Regions from separate parts of the Candidatus Sarcina troglodytae genome, predicted to be linked through region 1. Evidence: predicted binding sites of a transcription regulator. Region 1 holds the regulator's gene; the other holds the start of a gene.
What was found. The regulator HrcA, encoded in region 1, represses chaperone genes, less so after heat shock. The targets are predictions, from matches to a motif close to TGTTAGCACTCNNNNNNNNNGAGTGCTAACA.

Region 1 (4,457 bases):
GATTATGAACTTAAAGGATATGAACAATCTAAGCTTGTGAAACTTGATATACTTTTAAATGGAGAAACTGTAGATGCTTTGTCTATGATAGTTCCAGAGTCAAGAGCATATCATAGAGGAAGAGCGATTGCTGAAAAGCTTAAAGAAATAATCCCAAGACATATGTTTGAAGTTCCAATTCAAGCAGCAGTGGGTTCTAAAATAATTGCTAGAGAAACTGTAAAAGCTATGAGAAAAGATGTATTAGCTAAGTGTTACGGTGGAGATATCTCAAGAAAGAAGAAACTTCTTGAAAAACAAAAGGAAGGTAAAAAGAGAATGAGACAGTTAGGTTCTGTCGAGGTTCCACAAGAAGCGTTTATGGCAGTTTTAAAAGTTGATTAGAGTTTATTAATATTATTTAGTAAAGCTATATTTGTTGATTTCAATAAGTATAGCTTTTATTTTAAATTTTTTGGAATTTTAATAGAAAATATGCTTAAATAATATTTTAATAATAAATTATATTTAAAAATTGGAGGTAAATATGAAACATTTAGGGCTTTACGTGCATATACCATTTTGTAAGCAAAAATGTTATTATTGTGATTTTGCATCTTTTGCTGGAAAAGAGAGTATGCAAAATGATTATATAAAAGCATTATGTAAAGAAATTAGAAAAACATTTAAAGAAATAGATGAATATATTATTGATACTATATTTATAGGTGGTGGTACACCTAGTATTTTAAGTGTTGAAAATATGAAAATTTTATTTAATGAAATAGATAAATTAAATAAATCTTTGGATGTAGAATATTCTATGGAGTGTAATCCTGGAAGTTTAAACGAAAAAAAATTAAAAACTATGAAAGAATATGGAGTAAATAGAATAAGTATAGGTCTTCAAACAACTCAAGAAAAACTTTTAAAATCGATAGGAAGAATACATACATTTAATGATTTTAAAAATACTTTTGAATTGGCAAGAAAAGTAGGTTTTAAGAATATAAATGTAGATTTAATATTTGCTCTTCCAAATCAGAGTTTAGATGAATTTAAAGAAACTTTAGAAATTGTATGTAAAATGAAACCAGAGCATATATCAAGTTATAGTTTGATTATAGAAGAAGGAACGGTTTTTTATAGGCTTTATGAAAAAAATAAGTTGGATGTGGTTTCTGAGGATGTAGAAAGTGATATGTATAACGAGGGTAAAAAGATATTAAAGAAATATGGATATGAGCAATATGAAATATCAAATTATAGTTTAAAAGGAAAGAAATGTAAGCATAACTTAAAGTATTGGAATATGGAAGAATGGATAGGTGTTGGAAGTAGTAGCTCATCATATGTAAATAGTAAAAGAATTAAAAATATATCAGATATAAAGACATATGTAGAAAAAATAAATAATGATGACATGTGTTATGAAGAGGTAATAGAAAATAGTGAAAATGATAATATTGAAGAATTTATGTTTATGGGGCTTAGAAAAGTAGAAGGTATAAATGAAATGGAATTTTATAAAAGATTTAATAAAAAATTAGATAATATATACAAAAATGTAATTAAAAAATATGAAAAAGAAGAATTTTTAGTTAGAAATAAGGGAAGATTATATTTAACTGAAAAAGGAATGTTAATATCAAATATTATTATGGCTGATTTCTTGATTTAAAATATAATTAGGCATAGGAAAAAAATAAGTAAAAATTAAATATACATCACTATTTGAAGTTAAATATTAAAATTTAATAAATTTAAGTATTGACAAAAAAATAAAAAAGCGATATATTAAAAAAGTAGTCGTTAGCACTCGATATTAATGAGTGCTAATAAAAGAGGTGAGATAGTGATAGATGAAAGAAAATTAAAAATTTTGCAGGCTATAGTTAATGACTATATAAATACAGGAGAGCCTGTTGGTTCAAGGACTATCGCTAAAAAACATGACCTTGGTATAAGTTCAGCAACTATAAGAAATGAAATGGCTGATTTAGAGGAGATGGGATTTTTAGAACAACCTCATAGCTCATCAGGTAGAATACCGTCAAGTAAGGGCTACAGACTTTATGTGGATAGAATAATGGAATATGAAAAGCTTAGTTTGGATGAAGAGTCTATGATAACAAAAGCTGTCTTAGATGGTGCGCTTTATGAAATTGATAAAATTTTAAAACAGGCGGGTACACTTTTATCTGAATTAACTAATCTTACATGTTTAGTTACACCACCTTCTATGCAAAAGAGTTATATTAAATCAATACAACTTGTACCTATTGAGGGCAATGATATAATATGCGTTCTATTAACTGATAGTGGAGTAATAAAAAATAATGTTATTAAAGTGAATAATATTCCAAGTTTAGAAGTATTAAATTATATAAGTCAAGTCTTAAATAGAAGATTAAAAAATCTTACAATAGAACAAATTAATCTTCAAGTTATAAATGACTTAAGAAATGATTTAGTTGGCTATGAAAATATATTTAATGCTTTGATTCCAACTTTATATGAAAGCTTGAAAGATGATGAATCTTCTAAAGTATTTATGGAGGGTACAACTAATTTATTAGACTATCCAGAATATAGTGATATAGAGAAGGCGAAAAAAATATTGTCGTTGCTCTATGATAAGGACTCTATTGAGAAACTTATAGACAGTGATGAGAATATAACTATAAAAATAGGCGATGAAAACTTTATTCCAGAGGCTAAGGAGTGTTCAGTTATTTCGGCATCTTATTATTTAGATAATAAACCAATTGGCTCTATTGCATTAATAGGACCAAGAAGGATTAATTATTCAAGAGTAATAAGTGTTATGACAGGAGTCATGAAAAAATTAAATGATGCCTTAGAGCAAAGATAATTTTTTTATAAGCAATAAGTTAAGTGAGGTGTATGTTCTAGCAATGGATAATATTAACGATAATCAAGAGGAAATAATTAATGAAAAAGTAGAACTAGATAGTCAAGATTCAGAAACTTTAAATTCTGAACAATCTAATGTAGAAGAAAATATAGAAGAAAACAATGTTTCTAATTTGGATGAATTTAAAAAATTAAAAGAAGAAAATATGACTTTTAAAGATAAAAATAAAAAATTAGAAAATGAATTAGAGGCATTAAAAGATAGATTGCTTAGACTTTCTTCTGAGTATGAAAACTATAGAAGAAGAACTGATAAAGAAAAAGAAGGAATTTATACAAATGCTTGCGAAGATATCTTAAAGAGGATACTTCCAGTTTTAGATAATTTAGAAAGAGCTGCTGTGGTTGAGGGAGATTTAGATGATATTAAAAAAGGTATAGATATGACTATCAGACAGTTTATAGATGCCTTAGAAAAACTTGATGTTGTAGAAATTGATGCAACTGGAGAGTTTGACCCAAATGTTCACCAAGCAGTAATGCATAATGAAGATGAGGCATTTGGTGCAAATCAAGTAGCTGAAGTATTTCAAAAAGGGTATAAAAGAGGCGATAAAGTCATAAGACATACTATGGTAAGAGTAGTTAATTAATAATTTAAATTTTGGAGGAATATATTATGAGTAAAATAATAGGAATTGACTTAGGAACAACAAATTCATGTGTATCTGTTATGGAAGGTGGAGAAGCTGTAGTTATAACTAACTCAGAAGGTGCAAGAACTACTCCATCAGTAGTATCTTTCCAAGCTAATGGTGAAAGATTAGTAGGTCAAGTTGCTAAAAGACAGGCAATAACAAACCCAGATAAGACTATAATTTCAATAAAAAGAGAAATGGGAACAGACCATAAAGTTACAATAGAAGGAAAAGATTATACACCACAAGAAATATCAGCAATGATACTTCAAAAATTAAAAGCGGATGCTGAAGCTTATTTAGGTGAATCAGTATCTCAAGCTGTTATAACAGTTCCAGCTTATTTTAATGATGCTGAAAGACAAGCAACTAAAGATGCTGGTAAAATAGCAGGATTAGAAGTTTTAAGAATAATAAATGAGCCAACAGCAGCAGCTTTAGCTTATGGTATAGATAAAATGGAAGATGCTCACAAGGTATTAGTATATGATTTAGGTGGTGGTACATTCGATGTATCTATCTTAGATTTAGGAGATGGAGTATTTGAAGTTGTATCAACAAATGGTGATGCTAGACTTGGTGGAGATGACTTTGACCAAAGAATAATTGATTATATAGCACAAGATTTTAAAGGACAATATGGCGTTGATTTAAAACAAGATAAAATGGCTCTTCAAAGATTAAAAGAAGCAGCTGAAAAGGCTAAAATTGAATTATCATCATCAACTCAAACAATAATAAATTTACCATTTATAACAGCTGATGCTACAGGTCCAAAACACATTGACATGACTTTAACTAGAGCTAAATTCAATGAATTAACAAGTGATTTAGTAGAAAAAACAATGACAATCATGAAAGAAGCATTAAAAACAGGAAATGTTTCAATGAATGATGTAGATA
Region 2 (4,457 bases), 850 kb from region 1:
AACCATTTTACTAGGTATTTTTTATAATAACTTAAATTAAAACCCAATCTAAATTTTTAGAATTATAAATTGTATTTCTCTAATATTATATTAATCTTTATTAAAAACATATTCCTCCTATGATAAAATAACTAAAAACCTCCTCATAAAATAAACATTTATGAAGAGGTTTTTTATTAAAATTATTTCATAAGCTTACTAATATTATTTGTAAATTCAACTGGATCTTCTATTGCTAATCCTTCTATAAGAAGTGCCTCATTATATAAAAGATTTGTATATAAATTAAACTTTTCTTTATCATTTTCATAAGCATTCTTTAATGCCTTAAACACATCATGATTTGTGTTAATTTCCAAGACTTTTTCAGCCTTCACACCTTCATTATTAGGCATAGCACTCAAAATCTTTTCCATCTCAATTGTTACTTCTCCCTCTGCTGATAAGCAAACTGGATGATTTTTTAATATCTTTGATGCTTTAACTGCTTTAACTCTATTTGATAAAGTTTCTCTCATAGCATCTAAAATATTTCCTGTTTCTTTAGTTTCCTCTTCTGATAATTCTTTTTTATCCTCAGGTTCAATTCCTAAATCTCCACTAGACACTGACTTAAACTCTTTCTCTTTATAAGAGTTCAACATTTTTATAGCAAATTCATCAACATCTTCTTTAAAATATAAAATTTCATATCCTTTATCTAATAAAAGCTCTGTTTGAGGAAGTTTTTCTATTCTATCTATCGAACTTCCAACTGCATAATAGATATATTTTTGATTTTCTTGCATTCTTTCTAAATATTCATCTAAAGTTACTAGTTTCTTTTCTTTTGAAGAATAGAACATTAATAAATCTTCTAAAACATCTCTATTAGCTCCAAATTCACTATATACGCCATATTTTAATTGTCTTCCAAAAGAATTATAGAATTTTTCATATTTTTCTCTATTATTCTTTAACATACTTTTTAATTCATTTTTTATCTTAGTTTTAATATTTTTAGCAATAAGTCTTAATTGTCTATCATGTTGAAGAATCTCTCTTGATATATTAAGAGATAAATCCTCTGAATCCACAACCCCTTTTACAAATCCAAAATAGTCTGGAAGAAGGTCTGCACATCTGTTCATTATTAAAACACCATTTGAATACAACTCTAAACCTTTTTCATATTCTTTAGAATAAAAATCATACGGTGCTCTCTCTGGAATAAATAAAATTGAATTATAACTTACTGCCCCATCAACACTTATATGAAGATGACTAAGTGGTGTGTCGAAACCGTAATGTTTTTCTAAATAGAAATTATTATAATCCTCATCCTTAAGTTGAGTTTTATTTTTCTTCCATAGAGGAACCATACTATTTATAGTTTCTATTTCCTTATATTCTTCATATTCATTTTCACTACCTTCTTTAGGCTTGCTCTTAGTTAATTCCATTTTAATTGGATATCTTATAAAATCTGAATACTTTTTAATAAGAGATTGTATATTATATTCATCTAAATATTTATCAAAATTCTCATCATCATTATTTTCTTTTACTTTTAGTATTATTTCAGTTCCAACTGTTTCCTTATTAGTTTTTTCAATAGTGTATCCATCAGCACCTTCTGATTCCCATTTATAAGCTTCACCACTATTTAATGCCCTACTTATAACAGTAACCTTATCAGCGACTAAAAATGCTGAATAAAAACCGACACCAAATTGCCCAATTATTCCATGCTCATCATCTAATTCATTTTCCTTTTTAAATTTTAATGAACCACTTTGAGCAATAACCCCTAAATTATTCTCAAGGTCATCTTCAGTCATTCCAATACCTGTGTCTTCTATTTTTAAAATTCTATTTTCTTTATCTATGTGTATGTTTATAAAGTAGTTATCTTTATTAAAACTTATTGATTTATCAGTTAATGCTTTATAATAAATCTTATCTATAGCATCACTCGAGTTTGAAATAAGCTCTCTTAAAAATATATCTCTATTTGTATAGATAGAATGAATCATAAGGTCTAACATTCTTTTAGATTCTGATTTAAACTGTTTCTTTTCCAAAATAATCTCTCCTTTATAACATATTACATATGTTTTATTTATTAGCACTTAATCAATTCGAGTGCTAATCATAATTTTTATATAACACATTTCATTATTTATGTCAATACTAGAATTTATTACCTAGCTTTATAAAATGCCTATAATTCCATATTTATTTTTTCTCTGTATGCTTTAGGACTTACACCATTTATTTTTTTAAACATTTTAGAAAAATTTAATGGATCCCTATATCCTACTGATCTCGCTATATCACTTATAGATAATTTATCATTATTAAGTAAAACATATGCCTTTTCCATTCTATAGTTTAATAAAAATTCCTGAGGCGATATATTTAAACTTTTCTTAAAAACAGTAAAAAGATAACTTCTATTTACTCCAATAAAATTAGCTATATCGGTAATTTTAATGTCCTCTATATAATTATGCTCTATATATTCTATGGCTTTTTTTATATAAATATCAGTTTGCTTTTCCACTTTCTCTTTTTGATACTCTGTATTTCCAACCAATTCAGCCAAAAATAAATACAATAATCCCTCTCTTTTAAGTTCATCTTCAAAATTTATATTTTTTAATTTTAATATTTCATCAATATATAATTTTAAAGCATTAGGTTTTTTTACATAATTAAATATCAAATTTTCTCTATTTAAATCTGCATTTTCTAAATAACTTTTAGCCTTAAGCCCATTAAAACCAATCCATATATACGTCCAAGGATTAGTTTTATCTGCTTCATAATATGTTAATGTATCTGGGCATATTAAAAACCCTTGGTTTTGTGTCAAATTATATTTTTTATTTTCTACTATATAACATCCTTTTCCCTTTAATATAAAATGTATTAAATAATGATTTCTAACTGCAGGTCCAAAACTATGCTCTGGTAAACATTCCTCAATGCCACATTGACATAAAAACAAATCTGATTGTTCTTCATTTTTATATTCTAAATACTTAAAATAATTATCTTCAGAATATTTAACAGGTGCCATAATAAATTCCTCCATGCAATACACTATATGTTATATTATTTTATATCAATTTACATTTCAATTCTAGTATAAATTAATATTTAATGTAATTTTTACCTAATTGGATTTAAATATTAAAATATTATTTGTAAAACTTAATTACTATTCCCAATACTCTATATTCTAAAACCTATATATAACATTTTTACATATAACATCTAACATATGTATATTTAAATCTACCTAGTATATATGTATAATTAATACTATAAAAACAAATTTATCAAATATATAATCTAATATTAAATTACGGGTTTGTGTAAACAAATACAAAAAATTATTTTTAAGGAGACATCACTATGGGAATAAGTTTTAATCAAAATAAAAAAATGTTTCATATATCATCAAACAAAACAAGTTATATCATAAAAATTTTAGATACTAATCATTTAATTAGCCTTTATTGGGGTAAAAAACTAAATTCTGATAATGTTGAATACGTTTTTAGAACTAGAGATTTTGGAAGTTTTTTAACTAATACAGACAATATCAATGGATTTATGATAGAATCTACAAGCTTAGAATATCCAAGCTTTGGTGCAACTGATCTTAGATCGCCAGCTATTGAATTTCAATTCAAAGATGGTACAAGCGCAACTGACCTAAGATACAAATGCCATAATATATATAAAGGAAAAAACAAGCTTGATAACCTACCTGCCACGTATATTGAAAATGATACAGAAGCTGAAACCCTTGAAATAACACTTATCGATTCTTTAAAAAATGTGGAAGTTATTCTATCTTATAGTGTTTTTGAAGAATTTAATGCAATAACAAGAAGCGTTAAAGTTAAAAATTTAAGCAAAGAACCTGTTAATATTGAAAGAATTTTAAGTACAAATTTTGATTTTAAAGATGCTAAATTTGATTTCATTCAACTATCAGGAGCTTGGGCAAGAGAAAGAGATTTTGTACGCACACCTTTAAGACGAGGCAGTCAAAGTATTGAAAGTAGACGTGGTGCTAGTAGTCACGCTCAAAATCCTTTTATAGCATTAGCAAGACCAGACACTAATGAACATACTGGAGATATTTTTGGTTTTAGCCTTGTTTATAGTGGAAACTTCTTGGCTAATATCGAAGTTGATATGTATGAAAATTCAAGAGTTCAAATAGGTATTAATCCTTTTGATTTTAAATGGCTTTTAGAAAGTGGAGAAGAATTTCAAGCACCCGAAGTTGTAATGGCTTATTCTCACGAAGGAATTACAGGAATGTCCCACATCTATCATAATCTTTATGGCAAAAGACTTTGCAGGGGAAAATATAGAGATAAAACAAGACCTATTCTTATAAACAACTGGGAAGCTACTTATTTTGATTTTGATGATAAAAAAATTGAAGCAATAGC

Region 2: htpG (molecular chaperone HtpG) is a predicted target of HrcA. The motif match lies at 2,103-2,133, and genes of this name have one in related genera.

The regions. Positions count from the first base shown of each region.
Region 1 covers NZ_CP051754.1:1,810,094-1,814,550, reverse strand. Annotated here, with positions in the region: gene lepA (translation elongation factor 4) at 1-384, shown strand, start outside; gene hemW (radical SAM family heme chaperone HemW) at 527-1,660, shown strand; gene hrcA (heat-inducible transcriptional repressor HrcA) at 1,832-2,854, shown strand; gene grpE (nucleotide exchange factor GrpE) at 2,898-3,509, shown strand; gene dnaK (molecular chaperone DnaK) at 3,536-4,457, shown strand, end outside.
Region 2 covers NZ_CP051754.1:221,884-226,340, reverse strand. Annotated here, with positions in the region: gene htpG (molecular chaperone HtpG) at 183-2,063, opposite strand; gene HH195_RS01025 (AraC family transcriptional regulator) at 2,204-3,064, opposite strand; gene HH195_RS01020 (alpha-galactosidase) at 3,403-4,457, shown strand, end outside.